DNA from 4 places in the Streptomyces sp. NPDC003697 genome. Region 2 is predicted to be linked to each of the others. Evidence: riboswitches for the same ligand, from Rfam matches in the RefSeq annotation. Region 2 holds a riboswitch; each other region holds the start of a gene.
What was found. Region 2 has a riboswitch for cyclic di-AMP ahead of ACWDNY_RS14095 (NlpC/P60 family protein). Riboswitches for the same ligand answer to the same signal wherever they lie in the genome.

Region 1 (7,110 bases), on a different contig from region 2:
CGCCTGGGCCCTTAGCTCAATTGGCAGAGCAGTGGACTTTTAATCCATTGGTTGTGGGTTCGAGTCCCACAGGGCCTACCGGACCCCTCGGGGCCGGGACCCCCACTGACCTGTGTCGGCCGGGGGTCCCGTCGTTTCCGGGGCCGGCGCGGCAGGCCGGAGTCCGGCGGTCGGCAAGTGGACACGTCGGCCCGCTGCCGGCCCGTCCGGCGGCGCGTGCCCGGTCTCCGGGCGGCGCGCGGCCCGGCGTGCCCGTGTCCCGGCGGGGACGGACAGGATGGAGCGGTGCAAGCAGCCGGTCCGGCTCCGAGAGAGAGTGCGTCGATGCCCCGTCCGTACGTCCTGCTGTCCGCCGCCGTCTCCCTCGACGGCTATCTGGACGACACCGGCCCCGAGCGGCTGCTGCTCTCCGGCCCCGCCGACTTCGACCGGGTCGACGAGGTACGGGCGTCCGTCGACGCCATCCTGATCGGCGCCGGCACCCTGCGCACCGACAACCCGCGGCTGCTGGTCAACTCGCCCGGGCGGCGGGCCGCCCGGGTAGCCGCCGGCCGGCCGGAGTACCCGCTGAAGGTCACGGTCAGCACCTCGGGCGATCTGGACCCGCGGGCCCCGTTCTGGCACACGGGAGGGGAGAAGGTCCTCTACACCACCGACCCGGGCGCGGACCGGGCACGCGAGGCCGGTATCGCCGCCGACGTCGTGCCGCTGGGCCCGGAGGTGGACTGGCGGCGGCTGCTGGAGCACCTCCACGACGAGCGCGGGGTGCGGCGGCTGATGGTCGAGGGCGGCGGGATCGTCCACACCCAGCTGATCCAGCAGCAGCTCGCGGACGAACTGCAGCTCGTCCTCGCCCCGCTGTTCGTGGGTGATCCCGGGGCGCCGCGGCTCTTCGGGCCGGGCGCCTACCAGGGCGGCCGGCTGCGGCTGGTGGAGACGCGGGCCATCGAGGACGTCGTCCTCATGCGGTACGAGCCGACGGCTCCCGGCACCGGAGGTCTCGCCTCGCCCGCGGACCGGCACTGGCTGCGCAGGGCCTGCGAGCTGGCGGAGCGGTGCCCGCCGTCGCGGACCGCGTTCAGCGTGGGCGCGCTGGTGGTGGCCGCCGACGGGACGGAGCTGGCCCGCGGGTACTCCCGCGAGGGCGGTGACCCGGTCGTGCACGCGGAGGAGGCCGCGCTGGCGAAGGTGGACGGTGCCGATCCGCGCCTGCCCGGCGCCACCGTGTACAGCAGCCTGGAACCCTGCGCGCGGCGGACCTCCCGGCCCCGTCCCTGCGCCCGGCTGATCCTCGACGCGGGGGTGCGGCGGGTGGTGACGGCCTGGCGGGAGCCGGACACGTTCGTCGAGGCGGCCGACGGGGCCGGGGTGCTGGCGGCCGGGGGTGCGGAGACCGTCGTGCTGCCGGAGTACGAGGAGCGGGCCAAGGCGCCGAACCGGCACCTTCTCGGCTGAGCGGGACCCTCCCGTCGGCCGGCGGTGCCGGCCAGGGCGTCCGCGCCGCCCGGTGGCGAGGACGCCCGGTGGTGAGGGCTTCCCCGGCGCCGGTCCCGGCGGCGGACACGCGGCGCGGGAAGCGATTGGCCATCTGTCCTGCGCATGCCGTACACTCAAAGCACAACGACGCGGGGTGGAGCAGCTCGGTAGCTCGCTGGGCTCATAACCCAGAGGTCGCAGGTTCAAATCCTGTCCCCGCTACTGAAGGCTCAGGGCCGGAATCCGTTCCAGGATTCCGGCCCTGAGTGCTTTCCGGGGGCGCGGGCTGCCGCGCGGCTGTTCTCCGTTTCCCGCGGCTGTACGTGTCCCGGGTCACCTTCGGATCAGCCGGTTCATCCGGTCGGCCCCCACCAGCTCGCTCCCCGCACCGGCTCCGGGAAACCTGGACCGGGCGAGACCGGCGTTCGGCGTGTGGGGCAGGAGACGAGTAGTGCGGCCAGGTGAGGTGGAGGACGAGCGGCCGTACGCCCTCGAACCCTGGGACATGGGCGAGCCCGGGAACGGGCACGGCCGTCGGCGCCCCGTTGACGGCCACGCCGTCGCCCACGGGGCTTCCGCGTCCGCCCCAGGCGGCACCTCCAGGGCCGCCGCGCACGGCACCTCCGGGTCCGCCCCGCGCGGCACCCTCGCGGTCGGCCCGGATCCCACCGCCCCCGCCGTCGGCGCCCACGCCACCCCGCGCGGTTCTTCTCCCGGGGCCCGGCGCACCCAGGCCGGCGCCCCGCGCGCCGAAGTCGGCGGCCGATCGCCCGGCGACCTCGCCCCCCGCCCGGGTACCGGGGACACCGCTGCCGCTGCCGCTGCCGCTGTCGCTGCCGCTGCCGCCCCGCCCGGTGCGGGCGTGCGGCGGCGGACCCCCTACCCCCGTGCCCTCGCCCCGCTGCTCCCGGCGTTGCTGCTCGCCGTCGGCGCCGTCTTCGACTGGCTCGCGCCCACCGACGTCACCGCGGCCCCGCTCCTCACGGCCGCGCCCCTGGTCGCCGCGCCGCTGCTGTCGCGGCGGGCCACCGCGCTCACGGGGGCCGCTGCCGTCGGCGTCGTGCTCACGGCGCACCTCGGCACCAGTGCTGTGTGGCGCGTCGGGGCGTTCACCGAGCTGGTCACCGTGGCGACGGTCGCGGTGCTGGCCGTGCTCATCAACCTCCTCGTGCGCCGCGGCCACGAGCGGCTGGCCTCCGCCCGCGAGATCGCCGAGGCGGCCCAGCGCGCGGTGCTGCCCGAGCCGGCCGGGCGGATCGGCGGGCTGGACGTCGCGGCCTGCTACGAGGCGGCGCAGGCGGACGCGTTCATCGGCGGGGATCTGTACGCCGTGCAGGAGACCCCGTTCGGCGTGCGGCTGGTCGTCGGCGATGTGCGCGGCAAGGGGATGGGGGCGGTGGCGGCCGTGGCCGTGGTCCTCGGGGCGTTCCGGGAGGCCGCCGAACAGGAGGCCACGCTGGAGGGGGTGGCGGGGCGCCTGGAGCGGGCGCTGGCCCGCGAGGGAGCGCGGGGCGGCGGGCTCGACACGGGCGAGGACTTCACCACGGCCGTCCTGGCCGAGATCCCGCACGACCGCGCGATGGTGAGGATCGTCAACCGCGGCCATCCGCCGCCGCTCCTGCTGCACGCGGACGGCACCGTGCGTCCGCTGCTCGCCGACGAGCCCGCACTGCCGCTCGGCCTGGAGGATCTGGGCAGCCGGCCCTGTCGCGCCGAGGAGACCCGCTTCCCCGCCGGGGCGACCCTGCTCCTGCACACCGACGGCCTGTCCGAGGCCCGCGACGAACGGGGCCGTTTCTACGACCCCGAACAGCGCCTGGCCGGGCGGGTCTTCCGAGACCCGGACGCCCTGCTGGCCACCCTCGCGGCAGAGGTGCGCCGGCACACGGGGGACGGCCTGGCGGACGACATGGCCCTGCTGGCCGTACGCCGGTCCTGACCGGCCTCACCGAGGGTGAGCGTGTCGTCCCTCCACGTACAACGCCTGACGCACCGTCAGTCGACGCGGGCAGCGTGAATGTTGGTCGACTCGCCCGCATTTGGCCTTTGTTGGCCAGAATCTCCACGCCAAGAGGGTTTAACGATCAAGCCGAACGGCTTGGAATCCATGGCTCGGGTCTATTAACGTTCGATAACGCAGCGCGGTCGTCCCAGCCGTCACCCGAGGCGGCTCCGTGCGCACGCGCCGAATCCCGTCAGGGAACCGGGGAACCACCAATGTGGGGTGAATCGGGCGTAGTCCGCCGTGTCGAACGGTCGGTATACGCGCGTAGGAGACCTTCCCGCTCCGAACCCGTCAGCTAACCCGGTAGGCGAACGGAAGGAAAGGAGCGCGCCCGCGTGGCGTCCAACCCGCCTGCCCCCGAGGCCCCGTTCCGCACCAGTGAGAACGGCACCGACACCTTCGCGTACGGCGGCCGCCGCCCCGACGAGGGGCCGTGGGAGGGGTGGAACCCCACCGAGGACTCCGTTCGTCCGGTCCGCGGCCGGCACCGCGTCACCAAGCAGCGCGGCGGCGGGCTCGCCCGCAGCTCCACCGTCCTCGGAGTCGGCGTCATCGCCGCCGTCGGCGCCGGCGGCATGGCCAGCGCCCAGACCGGCAAGCCGCCGGTGTCGATCTCCATGCCCGACCTGCCCTCCGTGGGCACCCTCTTCGCCGAGGACTCCGCGCCGGCGGCCCAGGGTTCCGCCACCGCCCTCAGCAGCCTCGCCACCGGTGCGGCCGACTCGGCGCAGGGGTCCTCCGACGCGGGCGAGGCCCTGCGCAACCGCATCATGGCCCAGGCCGAGCAGCAGCAGGTCCAGGTCGACACGGAGGCGCAGGAGGCCGCGGCCGCCGTCGCCACCCGGCAGGCGGAGGAGGCCGCCGCCAAGGCCGTGAAGGAGGCCGAGGCCAAGGCCGCCGCCGCGAAGAAGGAGGCGGAGCAGGAGGCCGCGAAGAAGGCCGAGGCCGAGCGCCTGGCCCGGCTGGCCACGCAGTACACGCTCCCCACCTCCTCGTACACCCTCACCTCGACCTTCGGCCAGGCCGGCTCCATGTGGTCCTCCGGCTACCACACCGGGCTGGACTTCGCCGCGCCCACGGGCACGCTCATCAAGGCCGTGCACGGCGGCACCATCACCGAGGCCGGCTGGGCCGGCGCGTACGGCTACCGCACCATCCTCACCCTCGACGACGGCACCGAGCTGTGGTTCTGCCACCAGTCGTCGATCAGCGCGAGCGTCGGGCAGAAGGTCGCCACCGGCGACGTGATCGGCCGCGTGGGCGCCACGGGCAACGTCACCGGACCGCACCTGCACCTCGAGGTCCACCCCGGCGGCCAGGCCACCGGCATCGACCCGATGGCGTGGCTGCGCGACAAGGGCCTCACCCCCTGACAGCCTCGCCCCGGACGGCCGCGCCCTGACAGCCGCCTCCCGGACCCGGCGGTCCTGACCACGTCCCCGCGACGTCGGGGCCGCCCCCTAGTTGTTTGCCCACCTTTTGCGGCGGATCCGGAATTGGGCACTCCGTAATGTGCGTTGACACCGAGCATGAGTTCTCTACGCAAGCTCGGCTCGTCCGACCTCGAGGTCTTCCCGCTCGCCCTCGGCGGCAACGTCTTCGGCTGGACCGCCGACGAGGCACAGTCCTTCGCCGTCCTCGACGCCTACACGGCCGCCGGCGGCAACTTCATCGACACCGCCGACTCCTACTCGTCCTGGGTGGAGGGCAACCGCGGCGGCGAGTCGGAGACCGTCATCGGCAAGTGGCTCAAGGAACGCGGCAACCGCTCCGACGTCGTCATCGCCACCAAGGTCAGCCAGCACCCCGACTTCCAGGGGCTCTCCGCCGCCAACATCAAGGCCGCGGCCGACGCCTCCCTGCGGCGCCTGGGCACCGACCACATCGACCTGTACTACACCCACTTCGACAAGCCGGAGGTGCCGGTCGAGGAGATCGTCGGCGCCCTCGACGAACTGGTGAAGGCGGGCAAGGTCCGCCACATCGCCGCCTCCAACATCTCCGCCGAGCGCCTGCGCGCGTCCCTCGACTTCTCCGAGCGCGAGGGCCTGGCCCGGTACGTGGCGCTGCAGCCCCACTACAACCTGGTCTCGCGCGACACCTACGAGGGACCGCTCCGCGACCTCGCCGAGCGCTCCGGTCTGGCCGCCGTCCCGTACTACGCGCTGGCCTCCGGCTTCCTGACCGGCAAGTACCGGCCCGGCGCGACGGTGGACAGCCCGCGGGCCCAGGGCGCCGCCAAGTACCTGGAGACCGAGCGGGGCCGGAAGGTCCTCACCGCGCTCGACGAGATCGCCGAGGCGCACGGCGCCCCCGTCGCCACGGTCGCCCTGGCCTGGCTCGCCGCGCAGCCGACGGTGGCGGCCCCGATCGCCTCGGCGCGGACCGTGGAGCAGCTGCCGGCGCTGCTGGGAGTGGCGGAGCTGACGCTGTCCGGCCAGGAGATCGCGAAGCTGGACGAGGCCTCGGCCTAGGAACCCCCGCCCGGACGAGCGCGGCCGCCGGTCCCCGGACGCGGTGACCCGCGCGCCCGGGTCCGTCCGACGGCGGACTCGACCCGCTCGCCGGGACAGGCCGACGCGGCCGGGGGTCGCCGTCCCGCTCCGGACTCGCCGGTCAGGGCCGGCCCCCGGCGCGGCGGGGGCCACCTGCGTGCTGGGACCCGTCCGTCAGGGGCCGTCCGACGCAGCGAGGGGTCGCCTACCGGTCCCGAACTGCCTGTGGGCGCCCGCCCGACGCGGCAGGGGGCGGGCCCTGACGGCCGGCTCCGGGTCGAGCGCACAGGCTCTCAGGGCCGGTACGGGTTGTGCCCCGGGTACGGCGCCGCCGGCCCGTACGGCCGGTGGGCCGACGGCTGCCGGTACACCGGGTAGGGCGGCCCGTACGCCCCGTGCAGTGGCCACGGCGGCGCGAGCACCGGCACCGGCGGCGCCGTCCTGCGCGCCGCGTGGTCCAGGGCCGGCCCGGCCACGTCCCGGCGCCTCCACAGCTCGTACAGCAGCTCCTGCTCCCGGGGGACGAAGTCGGCGCCGGCCCGGCCCCGGCTCCCGCGGCGCCGCAGGAAGGCCAGCGACGTCGCGTACGCCTCGTACTGCGCGACCGCCCGCGCCGCCGCCTTTCCGGCGTGCCGCCGCGCGTGGTCCCGGGCCAGCCGGCGCGCCCGCATGGAGCCCAGGGCGAAGGGCTCGGCCGGCGACAGCCATCCGGCGGCGGCGTAGGCCGGCAGCTCCTCGCGCACGGTCCGCAGCTCCCGCTGCCGCGTCCACACGACCAGCCAGGTCAGCAGCCCGAAGGCGGGCAGCATGAAGGCGGCGTACACGGCGAGGAAGCCGTAGTCGCCCAAGGACGCGGAGCCGTTCCACATCGCGTGCATGCCCATCGCGAGCAGCAGCCCGGCCGGCGGCAGCAGTGCCCGGCGTACCCGCTGGTGGGGGCCGAGGAGGGCGGCCATGCCGAAGCCGATGCCGGTCAGCACGGTGAACAGCGGGTGCGCGAACGGCGACATGACGATCCGTACGAAGAAGGTCGCCGCGGTGACGGAGGGCAGGCCCCGCCCGCCGGAGAGCTGGTCGGTGCCGAAGGCGGTGCCGAGGTAGAGGATGTTCTCGGTGAACGCGAAGCCGGTGGCG
Region 2 (7,110 bases):
TCATCAGCGTGATGACGCCGTCGCCGTCCTCCTCGTCGGGGATCTGGTCGGAGTCGGCGACCAGCGCGACCTGCTCCAGGAAGTCGGCCAGTGTGCCCGGTTCGCCCTCGCCCCGCTCCTGCTCGAACTCCATCGCGACGGCCGCGAGTTCCTGCAGGTTCTCGATGCGGGTCTCGTCCTGCGGATCGGTGGACGCCTGCAACTCGGCCAGGTAGCCGGTGCGTTCGAGGACCGCCTCCAGGACCGTGGCGGGGCCGGCGCCCGACTCGACGACCGTGCGCAGCTCCTCCATCAGCGTGTTGAACCGCTTGACCGCGTTCGTGGAGCGGGCCGCCATGCCGTACGCCTCGTCGACGCGGCGCAGGGCCTGCGGGAAACTGATCTTCTCGCGCTGGGCGAGTGCGTCGATCATCGCCTCGGCGCGGTCCCCGATGCCCCGCTTGGGCACGTTGAGGATGCGGCGCAGCGGCACCGAGTCCTCGGGGTTGGCCAGCACCCGCAGGTAGGCCAGGACGTCCCGGACCTCCTTGCGCTCGTAGAAGCGGACTCCGCCGACGACCTTGTAGGGCAGGCCGACGCGGATGAACACCTCTTCGAACACACGGGACTGGGCGTTGGTCCGGTAGAAGACGGCGACGTCGCCTGCCTTGGCGTCGCCCGCGTCGGTCAGGCGGTCTATCTCCTCGGCGACGAACTGGGCCTCGTCGTGCTCGGTGTCCGCGACGTACCCGGTGATGCGGGCACCGGCGCCCGCATTGGTCCACAGGTTCTTCGGGCGCCGGGACTCGTTGCGCTCGATGACCGCGTTGGCGGCGGACAGGATCGTCTGCGTCGAGCGGTAGTTCTGCTCCAGCAGGATGGTCGTGGCGTCCGGGTAGTCCTCCTCGAACTGGAGGATGTTGCGGATGGTCGCGCCGCGGAAGGCGTAGATCGACTGGTCGGCGTCACCCACCACGCACAGCTCGGCCGGCGGGACGTCGTCCTCGCCCGGCGGTACGTCCACGGGGTGCTCGGAGGTGCCGACGAGTTCCCGTACGAGGGCGTACTGGGCGTGGTTCGTGTCCTGGTACTCGTCGACGAGTACATGACGGAAACGGCGGCGGTAGTGCCCGGCGACGTCCGGGAAGGCGCGCAGCAGGTTGACCGTCGTCATGATCAGGTCGTCGAAGTCGAGGGCGTTCGCCTCACGCAGCCGCGACTGGTACAGGGCGTAGGCCTGGGCGAGGGTCTTCTCGAAGCCGTCGGTGGCCTGGGCGGCGAAGTCCTCCTCGTCGATCAGTTCGTTCTTGAGGTTGCTGATCTTGGCGCTGAACGACTTCGGCGGGTAGCGCTTGGGGTCCAGGTCGAGATCGCGGCAGACCAGGGCCATCAGGCGCTTGGAGTCGGCGGCGTCGTAGATCGAGAAGGACGAGGTGAAGCCGAGCTTCTTCGACTCCCTGCGCAGGATGCGGACGCATGCGCTGTGGAAGGTCATCACCCACATCGCGCTCGCGCGCGGGCCGACGAGCTGCTCGACGCGCTCCTTCATCTCCCCCGCGGCCTTGTTCGTGAAGGTGATCGCGAGGATCTGGCCGGGGTGGACGCCCCGCTCGCCGAGCAGGTGGGCGATGCGGTGCGTGAGCACACGGGTCTTGCCGGAGCCGGCGCCGGCCACGATGAGCAGGGGCGAGCCGGCGTGCACGACCGCGGCACGCTGGTTGTCGTTGAGCCCCCGCAGGAGCGCGGCGGCGTCCACGACCGGGCGCGGGGCGCCGTCGCGGTAGTACCCTCCCGCACTCTCGCCCCCGCCGGAGCCGGAGGCGCCCCACCGGTCCGGCGGCACGTCGAACTTCCCCCCGAACAGATCGTCCGGAACCGGTTCCGGAGCGTGCTCGTCGTCGGGCGGTGGGGGCTCCCCCTCGTGGCCCCGCGGAGCCTGGAGGTCGGCCAGGAAGCTGTCGTCAAAGAGGCTGCTCATCGCTCTACGAGTCTAGGGCGCCGCACCGACAACCGGCCGCCGCCCTGAAACATCGCCCGATCCGCCCGGCCGGCAACCGTCCGCGACCGGTCATGACCGGCTGTGGTCTGCTTCGCTCGGTGAACGACCGTCCACGATCGGTCGGCGACCGCTCCCCCACGCTCCCGGCGGCGACCGGAAGATCTCCTCACGGAGCGGAGCCGCACGCTCACAGGAACGGCAGACCCGCCCCAGGTCACGGAAATGTATCGGGCATATCGCACATCAACCTTCACAACAGCCACACCAGTTGGCTAGCGTGCCGTCGGACCGTACGACCCTCTCCGGCGAACGTCGCCGGGCCGTGCGGCCTCCGCCGAGTCCGGCCTCGCCGCCATGGGAGCCGGAGCCGGGGACCCACACCGAACCCCGGGGTGAATCGGTCCGGACCTCCCCGCGAGTACGGACCGTAGGGCAACCCTTCCGAACCACCCGCCCGAACCCGACAGCTAACCCGGTAGGCGGACGATGGAAGGAGTCGCCTCCCTTGGCGTCGCACCGCAAGACGCGCCCCACGGGTACGGGCGTGGCAGGCATACGCACCCCCGCGCTGGCCACCGCCGCCCTCACCTCCGTGGCCCTGCTCTCCCAGTCGGCCAACGCCGCCCCCGCCGACGACGACAGGCCCAGCATCGAAGAAGTCGAGAAGAAGGTCGACGACCTGTACCGCCAGGCCGAGTCGGCGACCGAGAAGTACAACGCCGCCAAGGAGAGGACCGGCAAGCAGCGCAAGCGCGTCACCACCCTCCTCGACGACGTGGCCAAGCGCACCGAACGGCTCAACAGGGCGCGTGAGCGGCTGGGATCGTTCGCCGCCGCCCAGTACCGCACCGGTGCCTCCGCGCCCGACACCGCCACCTTCCTGCTCGCCGACACGCCCCAGGACTACTTCGACCAGGCGCAGCTGATGAGCCGGCTGACCGAACGTCAGAAGAGCATGGTGGACGACTACGTCACCGAGCAGTCGGCGACCATGGAGAAGCGGCGGGAGGCCACCCGCAGCCTGGAGACGCTGACCGAGTCGCAGGACGACATCAGGACGGCCAAGACCACTGTCCAGAGGAAGCTCGCGGACGCGCGCGAGCTGCTGGCCACGCTGAGCGCCCAGGAGAAGGCGCGGCTGGCGGCCCTCGAGGAGCAGCGGCAGCAGGAGGCCGCCCGTAGGGCCGCGGAGCTGGCGCGGCAGCAGGCGGCCCGTACGGCGGACCAGGCCGCGCGACAGGACGCCGGCACCTCGGGGCCTGCGGCGGGGCCGTCCGCGAGCCCCTCGGGAGGGGCAGGTTCCCCGACGTCGGACCTCTCGTCCGCCACCAAGGCCGACAAGGCCCTCGCCTTCGCCCGCGACCAGATCGGCAAGCCGTACGTCTGGGGCGCGACGGGGCCGGGCTCCTACGACTGCTCCGGGCTCACCCAGGCCGCCTGGAAGGCCGCCGGCGTCACCCTGCCGCGCACCACCTACGACCAGGTCGACGCGGGCACGACGGTGCCGCTCTCCCAGGCCCGGCCCGGAGACCTGGTCTTCTTCTACGACGACATCAGCCACGTCGGCGTCTACATCGGCGACGGCATGATGATCCACGCCCCCAAGCCCGGCGCCTATGTGCGCGAGGAGTCCGTCTACTACGACGGCGAGTCGGCGATCCACAGCGTGGTGCGCCCGGCCTGACCGAGGGCGTCCCCCCGCGCCCCGGGGGCGCCTCCGGCTGATCCGGTGGCCTCCCGCCCGGCACCGAACCGGGCACCGATCCGGCACGCGCACGGCGGGCGGGACCGGAAGCGCGTCGCCGGTCCCGAGGACCGGCGCGCGCCGAACGGGCCGGTCAGGTCCAGAGCACCGCGATGAAGACGTTCGCCGTGGTCAGCAGCCCGACCAGCCCGAACATGCCCTTGCTCACCCTCTCCTCGTCCCGCTTCACGTAGACCAGGCCCATGATCACGATCAGCAGCGCCAGCTTCACGCCGATCTTGATGTTGTTGACGTGCTGGTCGTCGGCCTGGTTGAGGCCGACCAGGATCACGCCGGTGACCAGCATGGTCAGGGCACCGTGCAGCATCCCCGGCACGAAGCGGGCGGTGCCCTGGCCCATCGCCTTCACCTGGGTGAGGAAACCACCGAGGAGCGCGGCGATGCCGACGATGTGCAGACCGACGAAGAGATGGATGAGTACGTCCATGGCCCGGGAGCCTACGCGGCCCCGCCGCGCCGCCTTCGTCCGGCCCATAGCACCTCACCGGTCGTCGACGCCCCGCGCACGCCGGCATCGGTCATCACCCCCGTCAAGACGGAACCGCCGGCCCGTGCTCGCGGTCGCTTACGGTCAACGGCCGGTCCCCGGACGTCACTTCCGTACAACCTGTCACCGGCCGCACACGCCCAGGTTTAGCGTCCTGCCCCAGGTGACCGGCTCCCCACCACCGTCCGGGCAGGGCGGCAGCCGGACGCCACCGCCGAAAGGTCCGGCGGCGGCCCTGCTCCCCCTGTGCGGGCCGCCGCCGGACGCGCATACCGCCCTCGCGCGGTCGTGAGAAGGGACGTGACGCTCCACGTGGCAGCGCACCGCAGGCCCCACCGGCGCTCGCTGAGCGGCAGCACGGCCCGTACGGCGGTCACGATCGCCCTCGCGGGCGCGGCCACCGCGGCCGGCTTCGACGGAACCGGGCACGCCGATCCGCAGCCGACGCCGGAGCGGGTGAGGGCGAGGGTGGACGAGCTCTACCGGGAGGCGGAGGTCGCCACCGAGAAGTACAACGGGGCGAAGGAGTCGGCGGACGCCGCCGAGCGGCGGCTGAGGACGCTGCGGGACCGGGCGGCACGCGCGGCGCAGGAACTCAACTCGGCGCGGGACGCTCTCGGTTCGGTGGCGGCGGCACAGTACCGGGAGGGCGGCCTCGATCCCACGCTCCGTCTCATGCTGTCGGACGATCCCGGGCGGTACCTGGACGGTGCCGCGCTCGCCGAGCGGGCGGGCGACCGCCGGGCGGCCGCCGTGGCGCGCGTGCGCGGTCGGCTGCGGGAGATCGAGCGGCTGCGCGGGGCGGCACGCGTCGAGTTGGCGTCGCTCCGGTCACGGCAGGCCGAACGCGAGCGGTACAAGGGGACCGTCACCGGCAAGCTGAGCGAGGCCCGACGGCTGCTGGCCAGGCTCTCCGACGGGCAGCGCGCGGCGATCGGCGCGGCCGACGGCCCGGACCGTTCGTCACGCGCGGCGGGCGGCGCACGCGAGGGACTCGGCGCCCCGGGATCGGCGCAGGCGCCCAGCTCCCGTGCCGCGACGGCCGTCGCCTACGCGTACCGACAACTCGGCAGCCCCTACGTCTGGGGCGCGACCGGGCCGGACGCCTTCGACTGTTCGGGGCTGGTCCAGGCGGCCTACCGCGCGGCCGGGGTCTCGCTGCCCCGCACGACCTACGCGCAGATCGGCGCGGGCCGCCGCGTCTCCCGGTCCGACCTGCTGCCCGGCGACCTGGTGTTCTTCTACTCCGGCGTCAGTCACGTGGGCATCTACGTCGGTGGCGGCCGCATGATCCACGCTCCGAACCCCTCGGCGCCGGTCCGTGTGGCCGCGATCGACGAGATGCCGTTCTCGGGGGCCACGCGGGTGGTGTGAGGGCTGGGCGGAAGCACGACGCAAGGCTTCCGGACCGCACGGAGCAGCCGGCCCGCCCAGTGGCGCGCGGACCGGCCGGCGCGGACCGGTGGGCGTCAGACCAGCCGGCGCGCCGTGGCCCACCGGGTCAGCTCGTGCCGGTTGGACAGCTGCAGTTTCCGCAGGACCGCCGACACGTGGGACTCGACCGTCTTCACCGAGATGAACAGCTGCTTGGCGATCTCCTTGTACGCGTAGCCACGGGCGATGAGCCGGAGGACCTCGCGTTCGCGCTGGGTGAGGCGGTCCAGGTCCTCGTCGACCGGCGGGGCGTCGGTCGAGGCGAACGCGTCCAGGACGAAGCCGGCGAGACGGGGCGAGAAGACGGCGTCGCCCTCCTGGACGCGGAACACCGAGTCGATCAGGTCCGCGCCCGTGATCGTCTTGGTCACGTACCCCCGCGCACCGCCGCGGATCACACCGATCACGTCCTCGGCCGCGTCGGAGACGGACAGCGCGAGGAAGCGGACGGGCCGCTCCGGGTCCGCCGTCAACGCGGCGCAGCGCCGCAGCACTTCCACCCCTCCGCCGCCGGGGAGGTGGACGTCGAGGAGGACCACCTCGGGTCGGGTCGCGGTGATGACCGCGACCGCCTGGTCGACGTCGGCGGCCTCACCGACGACCTCCACACCGGTCTGCTCGGTCCGGCCGATCTCGGCCTGGACGCCCGTTCGGAACATGCGGTGGTCGTCGACGAGGACCACGCGCACGTGTCTCCCGCCCGCACCGCCGTCGGCCGCCCCGGCCTCCTGTGCCGGTCCCGCCGCCGTACCGTTCGTCTCGGTCGGGTCGCTCATGACGTGTTCTCCGCCCTCTCCATCTCCAGTTCGACCTCCGTGCCGCCGCCCGGCACGGCGCGCAGCCGGGCCGTACCGCCGTTGCGCTCCATGCGGCCGATGATCGATTCTCTGACGCCCATGCGGTCGGCCGGTATGGAGTCGGGGTCGAAGCCGGGTCCGCGGTCCCGCACGGACACGAAGACCGTCCTGCCGTCGACTTCGGCGAAGACCGCCACCGCGCCGCCGTCGCCACCGTACTTGGCGGCGTTCACCATGGCTTCCCGCGCGGCCTGCATCTGGGCGCCGATCCGGTCGTCGAGCGGGCAGTCGCCGACCACGACGACCTCGATCGGCACACCGTGCTTGTCCTCGACCTCCGCGGCGTTGCGCCGGACCGCGTCGGCGAGCGTGGCCGGTTCGTCGGCCTCGTCCTTGCCGGTGCCCTCGGGCTTGTAGAGCCAGGCCCGCAGGTCGCGCTCCTGGGCGCGGGCGAGCCGGCGCACCTCGCCCGCGTTCTCCGCGTTGCGCTGGATGAGGGTGAGGGTGTGCAGCACCGAGTCGTGCACATGGGCGGCGACCTCCGCGCGCTCCTGGGCGCGGATGCGCATCAGCCGCTCCTCGGAGAGGTCCTGGGTCATGCGCACCAGGTACGGACCGACGAGGAGCGTGATACCGACGAGGACCGCGA
Region 3 (7,110 bases), on a different contig from region 2:
TCCGCTCCAGCGCCTCGGGCGCGAGCCGCCCGGTGCGGTCGACGCCCTGGCCGAGCCGCACGATGGTCATGCGCCGGTCCAGCTCGGCCAGCCGGCCGGTGGCCGGGTCCACGTCGGCGACGAGCAGACGGATGGAGTTCGTACCGCAGTCGACGGCGGCGACACGGGTCACTTGCGGTCCTCCTCGGCGGTGTTCGGGGCGGCCACGTCGTCGAGGGAGGACGGGGCGCCGGCGTCCTGCCCCGCGACCGTGACGCACGGGCCCTTCAGCCACCACTCCGGCAGCATCGCGAGCGCCTCGTCGCCGAGCGGGTTGACGCCGGGGCCGGCGGCCAGCGAGTGGGCGACCAGCACGTGCAGGCACTTGACGCGGTCCGGCATGCCGCCCGCGCTCGGAAAGCCCTTCAGCTCCTCGATCTGGTCGCGGCGCCGGATGTAGTCCTCGTGCGCGGCCCGGTAGGCGTCCGCGAGCGCGGGGTCGGTGGCGAGGCGCTCCGTCATCTCCTTCATCACGCCGTTCGCCTCCAGCGTGCCGATCGCGGACGCGGCGCGCGGGCACGTCAGGTAGTACAGCGTGGGGAAGGGCGTGCCGTCGGGCAGCCGCGGCGCCGTCTCGACGACGTCGGGCTGCCCGCAGGGGCACCGGTGGGCGATCGCGCGCAGTCCGCGCGGTGGCCGCCCGAGCTGCTGCTGGAAGGCCTCGACGTCCGTGTCGGTGGGCTCGGTACGCGGGGTGGGCGGCGGAGGGGTCTGCATGCCGTACGAAAGTCTCTCTGAGGTCTGTGTCGGGTTCACTGGGCGGAGGCGTCGGACTTGTCGACGCCGTCCCAGACGTTGGCGTACCAGGGACGGCGTGCCGGGGTGAGGTCGGCGCGCGACTGCTTGGCCGTGCCGGGGTCGACCACGACGTATCCGGTCTCCCCCGGCAACACGTAGTGCAGCCGGCGGCGGATCTGCTGCTGGGCGTAGGCGTCGTCCTGCCAGCGTGCCTTGAGGTCGCGCAGTTGCCGCACCCGCTGCTGGGCCTGCCGCTTCTGCTGCCGCATGTCGGCGATCTCGGCGCGCTGGGAGACGTACTGCCGCATCGGGTACGCCAGCGCGACGACCATCGAGCACACCACGAGCGCGAGCAGCGCCGCGCGCCCGGTGAGCCGGGAGCGACGGGCCTGCCGCCGCGTCTGGGAGCGGTAGACGCGGGCCGCCGTCTGCTCACCGAGCAGCCTGAGCCTGGTCGCGGTGGAGAACCGGTCCCGGTCGGTCACGGCATGTCACCTCGCCTCACTACGCCGGTCACCTCTCTCGTCGGCCGGGCTCCGGGAATGTCCCGGGACGGCCCGGCCATCGTCCCCGCCGGCCCGCGGGCACGTCACACGTACGTACGTCCCCGCACACGGTACGGGACCGGGTACGGGGACGTACGTACGACTGGCTGGGCCTACCTGGCGGACGGCTCAGCCCTTGAAGCGCGGGAAGGCGCTGCGGCCGGCGTACACCGCGGCGTCGTCGAGGATCTCCTCGATGCGCAGCAGCTGGTTGTACTTGGCCACGCGCTCGGAGCGGGCCGGGGCACCGGCCTTGATCTGGCCGCAGTTGGTGGCGACGGCCAGGTCGGCGATGGTGACGTCCTCGGTCTCGCCGGAGCGGTGGGACATCATGCACTTGTAGCCGCTGCGCTGGGCCAGCTCGACGGCGTCGAGGGTCTCGGTCAGCGAGCCGATCTGGTTGACCTTGACCAGCAGGGCGTTCGCGGCGCCCTCCTCGATGCCACGGGCCAGGCGCTCGGGGTTGGTGACGAACAGGTCGTCGCCGACGAGCTGGACCTTGTCACCGAGCTTGGCGGTGATGGTCTTCCAGCCCTCCCAGTCGTCCTCGAACAGCGGGTCCTCGATGGACACCAGCGGGTACGCCTCGAGCAGGTCGGCGTAGTACTCGGTCATCTCGGCGGCGGAGCGCTCCTTGCCCTCGAAGAGGTAGGAGCCGTCCTTGTAGAACTCGGACGCGGCCACGTCGAGCGCCAGGGCGATCTGCTCGCCGGGGGTGTAGCCGGCCTCCGTGATCGCCTCGAGGATGAGGTCGAGGGCCTCGCGGTTGGAGCCGAGGTTCGGGGCGAAGCCGCCCTCGTCGCCGAGGCCGGTGGAAAGGCCCTTGCTCTTCAGGACCTTCTTCAGGGTGTGGTAGACCTCGGCGCCCCAGCGCAGGGCCTCGGAGAAGGACTCCGCGCCGATCGGCGCGATCATGAACTCCTGGATGTCCACGTTGGAGTCGGCGTGCGAGCCGCCGTTCAAGATGTTCATCATCGGCACCGGCAGCAGGTGCGCGTTCGGGCCGCCCAGGTAGCGGAACAGCGGCAGGTCGCTCGCCTCGGACGCGGCGTGGGCGACGGCGAGGGAGACGCCGAGGATGGCGTTGGCGCCGAGGGAGCTCTTGTTGTCGGTGGCGTCGAGGTCGAACATCGCCTGGTCGATCAGGCGCTGCTCGGTGGCGTCGTAGCCGACCAGCTCCGGGCCGATCTGCTCGATCACGGCGAGGACGGCCTTCTCGACGCCCTTGCCCTGGTAGCGGTTGGGGTCACCGTCGCGGAGCTCGACGGCCTCGAAGGCGCCGGTGGAGGCGCCGGAGGGGACGGCGGCACGCCCGGTGCTGCCGTCGTCGAGGCCGACCTCGACCTCGACCGTGGGATTGCCTCGGGAGTCCAGGATTTCCCGGGCTACGACGACGTCGATCGACGGCACGAGCATCTCCTTCTTGGATGTGACGCTGGAAGTGCGGGGCTGGTGTGACTTGCGACTAGAGCCTAACCGTCCCGGGGCCTTCAACAGCCGACCGACCGCCCCGTGGACAAGGTGACGGTACACATTGTTCCCGCTCGGAACAAAGGGGTCCGGGCGAGTCCGGGAAATGCCCTGGCAGGAGCGAACGAGGCGCGAAACGAAAAGCCCCGCTCCGGTGCGCACGGGGGAACACGCACCGGAGCGGGGAGTCCGGGGGACGGGGTGGACCGCAGGAGCCGGGGAGCCGGGGGCGGCCCCCGCCGTGGGGGACCGCGCCCGTCGGGGCTCTACGGCCCGGTCAGCGGCCGGCTGTCACTTCAGGTGCAGCTGCTGGCCCGGGTAGATGAGGTCGGCGTTGTCGACGATGTCCTTGTTCAGGTCGAACAGCTTCTTCCAGCCACCCTGGACGTTCTGCTTCGCCGCGATCCTGCTGAGGGTGTCGCCGGTGACCACCTTGTACTCGCCGTCACCCTTCGCGACCTTCTTGCCGGTCGGGGTGGTGACGGTCTTCTTGGCGGCCGGGCGCTCGGTGGAGCGGGAGGCCTTCTGCTCGGTGGAGCGGTTGGCGGTGGCGCCGCCGCCCTGGGTGGAGCCGCTGTTCGACGCGGCCGGGGCACCGCCGTTGTAGGCGGCGTTCGACAGGCCCTTGCCGCAGACCGGCCAGGCGCCCTTGCCCTGGCCCGCGAGGACCTTCTCGGCGACGGCTATCTGCTGGGCCTTGCCGGCCAGGTCGGCACGCGACGCGTAGGCCGTGCCACCGAAGGCGGCCCAGGTCGAGTTGGTGAACTGCAGACCGCCGTAGAAGCCGTTGCCGGTGTTGATGGACCAGTTGCCGCCGGACTCGCACTGGGCGACCGCGTCCCACTCGGAGACGGTGGCGGCGGAGGCGCTGCCGGACGCCATCAGCGGGACGGCGACGGCGGTGCCGGCGACACCGGCGAGCGCGATGGCTCGGGTGGCCTTGGACGGACGACGGTGCGTGCCCTTGCCGGAAAACAGCATGGTTGGATCCCCTCACCGACGCCTGCGAGGTGAGCTGTCGGGTTCGGGCCGGTTGAGTTGCCCGGCCGCGTCCCTCTGCGAGACGCGGCTTCACCCCGAGCCGCTCCGGGCAACAGCCCGGCACGGCACTTACCTTGGGTCCCCCGCTCCTGCCTGCGGCGCGTGACGCGACGACTGTTCCCGGGCAGCCGCTGGCAGGATTCGGCGTTACGGCGACCGGGGCTCGCGATGGCGAACGATCACGACCGTAGACACGGCCGCCGCGGAATTTCAAAGACGATCAGGGCTTCTGAGACTCATCCCACACTTTCACCGAAACGGTCATTCGGCACCAATGCCCACGTGAACTACCCCTGGTTTCGGGCGTTTTCGGTGTCTACATCCAGCGCTTGACCGGCGACGATGCTGTTCGGGTCGGAGCCGATCGCGTCGCGGTTCGCCGCGTACAACGCCCGCCATCCGCCGTCGAGGTCAAGGGAGTCGGCGATGGACGCCAGGGAGTCGCCGGCGCGGACGATGTAGGACCCCCCGGCGGCACGGGCGTCGTCGGTGTCGCGCACGGCGTGACGGCCGGCGGACGAGGCCGCGAGGGTGCCGGCCGAATCCTCCGCGGCACTGCCGCCGCGATGACGGCCGGTGCCGAGCGCCCCGGTGTCCACGAGGGCGGAAGAACCGGCGGCCTGCTGCCAGTTGTCCGAATCGTCCGATCGGGACGGCGCGGACGGCGAGCTGTCGGGAGTCCGCGTGCCGCCCGGAGCGGCGGGCGCGGATGTGCCGGACTTGCCAGGATCGCCCGCCTTGGCGGACGAAGAGGAGGAAGAGCCCGAAGAGGACGGATTCGGGCCGGAATCGTCCGTCGAGTCGGACGAAGCGGAGGCCTCACCCCCGGACGAGGACCGGGAATCACCGGCCGAGCGCCCGGAGTCCTGGGCCCCGTCGGACAGGCCCGAGTCGGGCACCCGGGGCGTTCCGGTGGAGCCGGACGAACCGGAGTTCGAGGGCGAGTCGTTGCTCACACCGGTGTCCACGTCGGCCGAACCGGTGTCCTGGTGCAGCCCGGAGAGCAGTCCGCAGGTGGGCCAGGCGCCCGGACCCCTCTCGTCGAGGATCCTCTCGGCGACGGCTATCTGCTGGGACCGGCTGGCCTGGTCGGCGCTCGGCGCGTACGTGAGGCCGCCGTACTTCTCCCAGTCGTCCTGGGACAACTGCAGTCCGCCGTAGTAGCCGTTGCCGTTGTCGGCGCTCCAGGAGCCACCGCTCTCGCACTCCGCGACCTTGTCCCACGTGGTGCCGTCGGCCGCGCTCGCGCCGCTGGCGCCGAGCAGTGGGATGGCGATGGCGGATCCGGTCACTCCGGCCGCGACGAGCATGGCCGGGGCCTGACGGGGGCGCCGGTGACGACCGTTCCCGGAGAGCATGCGGAGACCTTTCGTGGGACAGCGGTGATCTGCGCGACGGGTGGTGCACGGCGCCGCGCTGATGCGTGAACGTATCGGCTGACAATCGCCTGTCACAAGTTAATGCCGCGTAGATCACGTGAACATCACAGAGTTGAGCGCGTGTCACCTTTGTCTTCGTCGACCGGACCGTGAGCGACCGCTCTCCGACAGCTACTACGGAGCGGCCGGTGTGAACCGGACGGGCAGCGTGCGCAGGCCGCGCATGATGAGCCCGCCGCGCCAGCGCAGGTCGGCCGGTTCCGCGTCGAGTCGCAGATCGGGCAGCCGGGTGAGGAGCGTGGCGAGCGCCAGCCGCCCCTCCAGCCGGGCGAGCGGCGCACCGAGGCAGTAGTGGATGCCGTGCCCGTATCCGAGGTGCTGGTTGTCCCGACGGCCGAGGTCGAGCACGTCCGGGTCGGCGAACCGCTCGGGGTCCCGGTCCGCCGCGGCGAGGACGACGAGGACCGGGTCGCCGGGAGCGATCTCCTGCCCGCCGATGGTGAGCGGCCGGGTGGCGAAGCGCCAGGTGGCCATCTCCACCGGGCCGTCGTAGCGCAGCAGTTCCTCGACGCCGGTCTCCAGCAGGCCGCGGTCGCCGGCCGCCAGGGACCGCTGCAGCCGGTCCCGCGGCCCGGGGTGGGTCAGGAGGGCGTAGGTGCCGTTGCCGATGAGGTTGACGGTGGTCTCGAAACCCGCGAAGAGGAGGATGAAGGCCATGGCGGCGGCCTCGTTCTCGGTGAGGTGCTCGCCGTGGTCGGAGGCGCGGATGAGACCGGAGATGAGGTCCTCGCCCGGTTCCGGCTCGGCGGGCAGGGCCGCCCGCTTGCGGTGGATCAGGTCGGCGAGGTAGCCGCGCATCAGCTTGACCGACCGGGCCACGCCGCCGCGCGACCCGCCCGCCCGCCTCCCGCCGCCCGCCTGCGGGTTGCCGTGGCGGATCATCATGCCCGCCCAGTCCCGGAAGTCGTCCTGGTCCTCGCGGGGGACGCCGAGCAGGTCGCAGATGGCGTAGATGGGCAGCGGGAAGGCGAACTCGTGGATGAGGTCCGCGCTGCCCCGCTCGGCGAACCGGTCGATGAGGCCGTCGGTCAGCTCCTGCACGCGCGGTGCGAACGCGGCGACACGGCGGGGCGTGAACGCCGTGCTGACGAGGCGGCGCAGCCGGGTGTGGTCCGGCGGGTCGATGTTGAGCAGGTGCGTCATCAGCTCGGCCTTGCGCTCGCCGGGGATGCCGGTCCTGCCCCTGGCGTGCGCGGGCTCGTCGTGGTGTGCCGGGTTCTTGCTGAGCCGCTGGTCGGCCAGGGCCTGCTTGGCGTCGGCGTACCGGGTGACCAGCCAGGCCTCGACCCCGCTCGGCAGCCGCGTCCGGTGCACGGGGGCGTGCTCACGCAGCCAGGCGTACGCCGGGTACGGATCGCCGGCGAACTCCCAGGTGAAGAGCTCGGGCGCGGCGCCCTCGGTGGCGTCCCGCTCGGACGGCGTCCGGCCGGGCGCGGGGCTGCCGGGGGCGGGCTGGTCGGACGGCGTCCGGCCGGGCGCGGGGCTGCCGGGGGTGGGCTGGTCGGGGGCGGGCTGATCGGTCACTCCTCGACCGTATCCGGCGGCGTCCGGACGTTTCCCCCCGCGTCCGGACGCCGGGCCGGCCGGCCGCTCGCCGGCCCGGTCGGTCCCGGCTGCCGGCGGTCGGCCCTCGGGCCGCGCGGCGGCCGACGCCCGGGGCGCCGTCGGCCGCTGCGGCCGGTGCGGTCGGCCGGGGGATGTGCGGTCGCCGACTCCGCGGTGCGGTCGCGACTCCGTCGGGAGCGACGCGGTTCCGGGACGCCCGGTGCTGTCCTCGGGCCGTTCCGGCACAGGTCACGTACGTCGCCGCTCCGTAAGGCGCCTCGCCGTCCTGCGCG
Region 4 (7,110 bases), on a different contig from region 2:
CCAGCAGGTTCGGGAAGGCGGCGGGCAGGGCGGCCGGCTCCTGCTCCTGGCCGTCGTAGTTGGGTGCGAAGTCGACGGTGTCCTCGTCGATGGACTCCGTCATCAGGCTCGCCGCCGCGGCCATCCGGCACTCGGTGTACCGCATGGCGGCGGGCGGGTCGTCGTTGCCCAGCGAGCCGAAGTTGCCGTGGCCGTCGACCAGCGGCACGCGCATCGAGAACGGCTGGGCCATGCGCACGAGGGCGTCGTAGATCGACGCGTCGCCGTGCGGGTGGAGCTTGCCCATGACCTCGCCGACGACGCGCGCGCACTTGACGTAGCCGCGCTCGGGGCGCAGCCCCATCTCGTTCATCTGGTAGACGATGCGCCGGTGGACCGGCTTGAGACCGTCCCGGGCGTCCGGCAGGGCGCGGGAGTAGATGACCGAGTACGCGTACTCGAGGAAGGAGCCCTGCATCTCGTCGACGACGTCGATGTCGAGGATCTTCTCCTCGTACGGGTCGTCGGGCGGCGGGGTCTTGGTGCTGCGGCGGGCCATCGCTGCCGGCTCCTTGCTGAGGCGTGGAACGGGATCTGACGCCGACCATTGTGGACTGCGGCACCGACAGCGCGTACCAGGACCCGGGCACTGGGCCGTCCGGTCCGCCTCCCCGGTGCTCGGCGGCGCGCTCGCGCGGGGTGACCGGGCCCGCGCCGGCAGCGTCCGGCGTTCCCGCTCCGGGCGTACGGCCCCGTGGAACTTCGCCAGGGGTGCGCGCGCTTGCATACAGTGGCAGGACGGCAGGAAGACGGCGGTTCCGCAAGCCGCCTCCGCGATCGAAGGGACGTACATGCCCATGGGTCACACGGCCACAGCCGAGGCAGGCTCCGGCGGCCTGACAGCGACCGAGCACCGTCTGGCCAACGGGCTGCGCGTGGTGCTCTCCGAGGACCACCTGGCCCCGGTCGCCGCGGTGTGCCTCTGGTACGACGTCGGCTCGCGCCACGAAGTCAAGGGGCGTACCGGCCTGGCTCACCTTTTCGAGCACCTGATGTTCCAGGGCTCCGCCCAGGTCAAGGGCAACGGTCACTTCGAGCTGGTGCAGGGCGCCGGCGGCTCGCTCAACGGCACCACCAGCTTCGAGCGCACCAACTACTTCGAGACCATGCCGGCCCACCAGCTGGAACTCGCGCTCTGGCTGGAGGCCGACCGCATGGGCTCCCTGCTGGCCGCCCTCGACGAGGAGTCCATGGAGAACCAGCGCGACGTCGTCAAGAACGAGCGCCGCCAGCGCTACGACAACGTCCCGTACGGCACCGCGTTCGAGCGGCTGACCGCCCTCGCCTACCCCGAGGGCCACCCCTACCACCACACGCCCATCGGGTCGATGGCCGACCTGGACGCGGCCACGCTGGAGGACGCGCGCGCGTTCTTCCGCACGTACTACGCGCCCAACAACGCCGTCCTCTCCGTCGTCGGCGACATCGACCCGCAGCAGACGCTGGCCTGGATCGAGAAGTACTTCGGCTCCATCCCCTCCCACGACGGCAAGCCGCAGCCGCGGGACGGCTCGCTGCCGGAGGTCATCGGCGAGCAGCTGCGCGAGGTGGTCGAGGAGGAGGTCCCGGCCCGGGCCCTGATGGCCGCCTACCGGCTCCCGCACGACGGCACGCGCGCGTGCGACGCGGCCGACCTGGCGCTGACCGTCCTCGGCGGCGGCGAGTCCTCCCGCCTGTACAACCGGCTCGTGCGCCGGGACCGCACGGCCGTCGCGGCCGGTTTCGGCCTGCTGCGGCTGGCCGGAGCGCCCTCCCTGGGCTGGCTGGACGTGAAGACCTCCGGCGACGTCGAGGTGCCCGTCATCGAGTCCGCCATCGACGAGGAGCTCGCCCGCTTCGCCGCGGAGGGCCCCACGGCCGAGGAGATGGAACGCGCCCAGGCCCAATTGGAGCGCGAGTGGCTGGACCGGCTCGGCACCGTCGCGGGCCGCGCCGACGAGCTGTGCCGCTACGCCGTCCTGTTCGGCGACCCGCAGCTCGCCCTGACCGCCGTCCACCGGGTGCTGGAGGTGACGGCCGAGGAGGTCCGGGAGGTCGCAGAGGCCCGGCTGCGCGCGGACAACCGCGCGGTGCTCGTCTACGAGCCCGTCGCCGGTCAGGGGGACGCCACCGACAACCCGGACGCCGCCGAGGCCCCGGCCACCGACGACACCGAGGAGGCGGCGAAGTGACCGATCTCGCCACGATGGAGTTCCACCCCCGGCCCGAGGCCGGCGAGGCGAAGCCGTGGGCCTTCCCCGCACCCGGGCGCGGCACCCTCGACAACGGCCTGACGGTGCTGCGCTGCGACCGCCCCGGTCAGCAGGTCGTCGCCGTCGAGGTGCTGCTGGACGCACCGCTGGACGCCGAGCCGGCCGGTCTGGACGGCGTCGCGACGATCATGGCGCGCGCCTTCTCCGAGGGCACCGACAAGCACTCCGCCGAGGAGTTCGCCGCCGAGCTGGAGCGGGCCGGCGCCACCCTCGACGCGCACGCCGACCACCCCGGCGTCCGCCTGAGCCTGGAGGTCCCCGCCTCCCGCCTGGCCAAGGGGCTCGGCCTGCTCGCCGACGCGCTCAGGGCCCCGGCGTTCGCCGACAGCGAGGTAGAGCGGCTGGTGCGCAACCGGCTCGACGAGATCCCGCACGAGATGGCCAGCCCCTCCCGCCGCGCCGCGAAGGAGCTGTCCCGGCAGCTCTTCCCGGCCGACTCGCGCATGTCGCGCCCCCGGCAGGGCACCGAGGAGACGGTCCGCGGCATCGACTCCGCGGCCGTCCGCGCCTTCTACGACCGGCATGTCCGCCCCGCCACGGCCACCGCCGTGGTCGTCGGCGACCTCACCGGCGTCGACCTCGACGCGCTGCTCGGCGAGACCCTGGGCGCCTGGACCGGCTCCCCGGCCAAGCCGCGTGCGGTGCCGCCGGTCACCGCCGACGACACCGGCCGCGTGGTGATCGTGGACCGGCCCGGCGCGGTCCAGACCCAGCTGCTCATCGGCCGGATCGGCCCGGACCGGCACGACCGTGTCTGGCCCGCCCAGGTGCTGGGCACGTACTGCCTCGGCGGCACCCTCACCTCCCGCCTGGACCGCGTCCTGCGCGAGGAGAAGGGCTACACCTACGGCGTGCGGGCGTTCGGCCAGGTGCTGCGTTCGGCCCCCGACGGCTCCGGCGCGGCGATGCTCGCGATCAGCGGCAGCGTGGACACGCCGAACACCGGCCCGGCCCTGGACGACCTGTTCACCGTGCTGCGCAGGCTCGCCGCCGAGGGCCTCACCGACGCCGAGCGCGACACCGCCGTGCAGAACCTGGTCGGGGTGGCGCCGTTGAAGTACGAGACCGCGGCCGCCGTGGCGAGCACGCTCGCCGACCAGGTCGAGCAGCACCTGCCCGACGACTACCAGGCGGCGCTGTACCGGCAGCTCACGGCCACGGGCACGGTGGAGGCCACCGCGGCCGTCGTCAACGCCTTCCCGGTGGACCGCCTGGTGACGGTCCTGGTCGGTGACGCGGCGCAGATCAAGGCGCCCGTCGAGGACCTCGGCATCGGCCGGGTCGAGGTGGTGACGGCCGAGTAGCGGCCCGTCCCCCGGCCCCCGGCCGGCCGGGGGAGCGGCACGCATGCGGGAGCCCTGGTGACCGGAGTGTCACCAGGGCTCCCTGTTGTCCGAATTGAGGGAGAGACTGCCTGTCTGCCCTGTGGCGTGCGCTACAAAACCTTGCTTCCGTTTGGGAATTGAATCCGGGCCCGATTAGCGTCATGCCGGCTGTCCGTCAGGCAGTGCGCCGCGCCCGCGGCACCGGACAGTCATCGCCGAGTCCCCGTACGGCGCGAGCCAGGGGAGCCGGGGACCCACCGTCCCTGGGGTGAATCGGACGCCCGCGCCTCGTGCGAGGGGGCCCGTAGGAGACCTTCCTGCTCCGAACCCGTCAGCTAACCCGGTAGGCGAGAGGGAAGGAAAGGACCAGCCTGTCCATGGCGTTCAGCCGTGCCACCGGCAAGCACCGCCGGCCGAGCCGGGTACACCGCACCACCGCCCGCGCGGCCGGTGTCGCGGCCCTCACCACCACCGGCGTCCTCGGCGGTCTCGCCGCCGCTCCGGCGATGGCGGCTCAGACCCCCAGCCCCGAGGACACGGGCCTCACCCCTGTGGTCACCATCGGCGACTCCGTCGCCGCGCAGATCGACGCCCAGGCCGCCGCCCAGCACCAGGCGGCCGAGGAGAAGGCGGCCGAGGAGGCCGCCCGCCGGCAGGCCGCCGAAGTGGCGAAGAAGGAACGCGAGGCGAAGGAGCGGGCCGCCCGGGAGGCCGAGCGTCGGCGCCTGAACATGTTCGTCCTGCCGATCTCCGGCTCGTACGTCTCCACCGGCTACAAGACCGGCGGCACCCTGTGGTCGTCCGGTTCGCACACCGGCATCGACTTCCACGCCGCGAGCGGCACCACGGTGCACGCGGCCGGCGCCGGCACCGTCGTCGAGACCGGCTGGGGCGGCGCGTACGGCAACCAGGTCGTGATCAGGATGGCCGACGGCATGTACACCCAGTACGGCCACCTGTCGTCGATCGGTGTCTCGGTGGGCCAGCGGGTCACCCCCGGCCAGCAGATCGGCGTCTCCGGCGCGACCGGCAACGTCACGGGACCGCATCTGCACTTCGAGGCCCGCACCAGCCCGGAGTACGGCTCCGACGTCGACCCCGTGGCCTACCTGCGCAAGCACGGCCTCGACGTCTGACCCGCGCGGACTTCGCGAAAGCCCCGGCCACCCAGCCGGGGCTTTCGGCGTTTTCCCAACGCCTGGGCAATGGGCGCCCGGACTCGCGGGCGCCCGGGCGCGCCCGTGTCCAAAAGAATACGCATGGATTCCGCTGCGCCGTCGGACATTGCGGCCCCTTGCCATAGAGTCACGGAAAACGTGTACAGCGTCACCGTTCACGGGAATCGAGGCGGAGGTCGTCATGCGCATTCCGGCGCACTCGGTGTGCACCGCGATCCGGGACGATATCGTCGCCGGCGTCCACCGGCCCGGAGGCCGGCTCACAGAGGAGGTCCTGGCGCGCCGGTACGGCGTCTCCCGGGTCCCCGTGCGTGAGGCCCTGCGCACGCTGGAGGCGGAGGGGTTCGTGGTGACCCGGCGGCACGCGGGTGCGTGCGTCGCCAAGCCGACCGAGCGGGAGGCGGCGGACCTGCTGGAGATGCGCGCGCTGCTGGAGCCGCTGTGCGCAGCGCGGGCGGCGCAGCGGCGCACACGGGCTCACCTGAAGGTGCTGCACGGCCTGGTCGGACTCGGGCAGGAACGGGCAGGCCGGGGCAGCCGGGAGGAGCTGCGCCCGCTGGGCGGCTGGTTCCACGAGACGCTCGCCCGGGCCTGCGGCAGTCCCGCGCTGACGTCGGCGCTGACCCAGCTGCGGTACAAGACCGCCTGGATGTACACGGTGCGGGCGCCGGCCGATCCGGTGGAGTCCTGGGCGCAGCACGGCGCCATCGTGGACGCCATCGCCCGCGGCGATGCGGAGCGGGCCCGGGCGCTCACCGCCCTGCACGCCGAGCGCGCGGCCGCCGCGCACCGGCTGCGCGTCCCCGCGCTGCCTGACGGCGCCGTCCCCGAGAGCACTTCGCAACGCCCCGTCTACATACCGGGCCCCCGTGATTAACACGAGGGGCGTATACAGGGAGCGGAGAAACGGGGGAAGGCGAATTCGGTGGGACGGCATTCCAGGCCCTTTTCTTGCCTGTCCGCGTATTCGCCGCGGCGTGCCGTACGGAATGACCGGCGAAGAATTCCGATACCCGATGAGGGGTGTCCGGCGAAGAGATCCCGGCGTCCGACGTGGGACGCCTGACCTCTACACGGAATCCCCGGGGAAATACGCCGCTTCCCCTACCGCACCGCGCCGCGGAACGACGTGGCCGCGCCGCCCGTGGACGGGGCGAGGCGGCCTCACCGCTGGAACGGGCCGGTGCGGTCAGACGGTCTCGGGGAGTTCCTCGAGGCCCTCGGTCACCAGCTTGGCCAGCCGGTCGAGCGCGGCGTCCGCGCCCTCGGCGTCGGATGCGAGGACGATCTCCTCGCCGCCCTCGGCGCCGAGGCTGAGCACGGCCAGCATGGAGGCCGCGTTGACAGGCGTGCCGTCGGCCTTGGCGATCGTCACGGGGACGCCCGTGGCCGTGGCGGCCCTGACGAAGATGGAGGCGGGGCGGGCGTGGAGGCCCTCGGCCCAGCCGATGTTGACGCGGCGCTCAGCCATGTGATGCTGCCCTTCAGGTGGTCCAGGGTTGTCTAGACCAGTTTCCCACATGCGGGGGCGTGGGCCGTGAGCGGCCGGTGCCCGCCCACGGGCGGCGCCGTACGCGGCCCCGGCCGGCGTCCGCCTTCCCCAGAAGACTGCCTCGCCGCGCCGTCCGATGCGAGCCTTACGCTGGGGCTCATGCAGACCTCGCCGGACCGGCACGCCTACCCCGCCCACTGGGAGGCCGACGTGGTGCTGCGCGACGGCGGCACCGCGCGCATCCGCCCCATCACCGTCGACGACGCCGACCGCCTGGTCAGCTTCTACGAGCAGGTCTCGGACGAGTCGAAGTACTACCGCTTCTTCGCGCCCTACCCGCGCCTGTCCGCCAAGGACGTCCACCGCTTCACGCACCACGACTTCGTGGACCGGGTGGGCCTCGCGGCCACGGTCGGCGGCGAGTTCATCGCCACCGTCCGCTACGACCGCATCGGCGCCGACGGCAGGCCCGCCTCGTCCCGCCCCTCGACCGCCCCCGCCGGCGAAGACCCCGCGCCCGCCGTGTCCGACGAGGCCGAGGTCGCCTTCCTCGTGCAGGACGCGCACCAGGGCCGCGGGGTCGCCTCCGCCCTGCTGGAGCACGTCGCGGCCGTCGCCCGCGAGCGCGGCATCCGCCGCTTCACCGCCGAGGTGCTGCCCGCCAACAGCAAGATGATCAAGGTGTTCACGGACGCCGGCTACACCCAGAAGCGCAGTTTCGAGGACGGCGTCGTCCACCTGGAGTTCGGCATCGAGCCGACGGACCGCTCCGTGGCGGTGCAGCGCGCACGCGAACAGCGGGCCGAGGCCAGGTCGGTACGGCG

Region 1: another riboswitch for cyclic di-AMP. It lies ahead of ACWDNY_RS11935 (M23 family metallopeptidase); the one in region 2 lies ahead of ACWDNY_RS14095 (NlpC/P60 family protein).
Region 3: another riboswitch for cyclic di-AMP. It lies ahead of ACWDNY_RS23015 (transglycosylase family protein); the one in region 2 lies ahead of ACWDNY_RS14095 (NlpC/P60 family protein).
Region 4: another riboswitch for cyclic di-AMP. It lies ahead of ACWDNY_RS06435 (M23 family metallopeptidase); the one in region 2 lies ahead of ACWDNY_RS14095 (NlpC/P60 family protein).

Annotation. Positions count from the first base shown of each region.
Region 1 is NZ_JBSFNN010000022.1:18,429-25,538, reverse strand. It holds tRNA gene ACWDNY_RS11955 (tRNA-Lys) at 6-78, shown strand; gene ACWDNY_RS11950 (dihydrofolate reductase family protein) at 325-1,455, shown strand; tRNA gene ACWDNY_RS11945 (tRNA-Met) at 1,625-1,698, shown strand; gene ACWDNY_RS11940 (PP2C family protein-serine/threonine phosphatase) at 1,928-3,415, shown strand; cyclic di-AMP (ydaO/yuaA leader) riboswitch at 3,650-3,806, shown strand; gene ACWDNY_RS11935 (M23 family metallopeptidase) at 3,817-4,854, shown strand; gene ACWDNY_RS11930 (aldo/keto reductase) at 5,011-5,955, shown strand; gene ACWDNY_RS11925 (PrsW family intramembrane metalloprotease) at 6,270-7,110, opposite strand, start outside.
Region 2 is NZ_JBSFNN010000027.1:66,722-73,831, reverse strand. It holds gene pcrA (DNA helicase PcrA) at 1-1,957, opposite strand, end outside; cyclic di-AMP (ydaO/yuaA leader) riboswitch at 2,301-2,475, shown strand; gene ACWDNY_RS14095 (NlpC/P60 family protein) at 2,484-3,662, shown strand; gene ACWDNY_RS14090 (hypothetical protein) at 3,817-4,170, opposite strand; gene ACWDNY_RS14085 (NlpC/P60 family protein) at 4,543-5,604, shown strand; gene ACWDNY_RS14080 (LuxR C-terminal-related transcriptional regulator) at 5,700-6,440, opposite strand; gene ACWDNY_RS14075 (ATP-binding protein) at 6,437-7,110, opposite strand, start outside.
Region 3 is NZ_JBSFNN010000065.1:21,562-28,671, forward strand. It holds gene ACWDNY_RS22995 (Ppx/GppA phosphatase family protein) at 1-172, opposite strand, end outside; gene ACWDNY_RS23000 (DUF501 domain-containing protein) at 169-756, opposite strand; gene ACWDNY_RS23005 (FtsB family cell division protein) at 792-1,262, opposite strand; gene eno (phosphopyruvate hydratase) at 1,452-2,732, opposite strand; gene ACWDNY_RS23015 (transglycosylase family protein) at 3,084-3,773, opposite strand; cyclic di-AMP (ydaO/yuaA leader) riboswitch at 3,778-3,944, opposite strand; gene ACWDNY_RS23020 (transglycosylase family protein) at 4,121-5,191, opposite strand; gene ACWDNY_RS23025 (cytochrome P450 family protein) at 5,387-6,796, opposite strand.
Region 4 is NZ_JBSFNN010000010.1:44,169-51,278, forward strand. It holds gene ACWDNY_RS06420 (DNA gyrase/topoisomerase IV subunit A) at 1-538, opposite strand, end outside; gene ACWDNY_RS06425 (M16 family metallopeptidase) at 831-2,210, shown strand; gene ACWDNY_RS06430 (M16 family metallopeptidase) at 2,207-3,595, shown strand; cyclic di-AMP (ydaO/yuaA leader) riboswitch at 3,820-3,981, shown strand; gene ACWDNY_RS06435 (M23 family metallopeptidase) at 3,994-4,752, shown strand; gene ACWDNY_RS06440 (GntR family transcriptional regulator) at 4,976-5,671, shown strand; gene ACWDNY_RS06445 (HPr family phosphocarrier protein) at 5,984-6,265, opposite strand; gene ACWDNY_RS06450 (bifunctional acetate--CoA ligase family protein/GNAT family N-acetyltransferase) at 6,446-7,110, shown strand, end outside.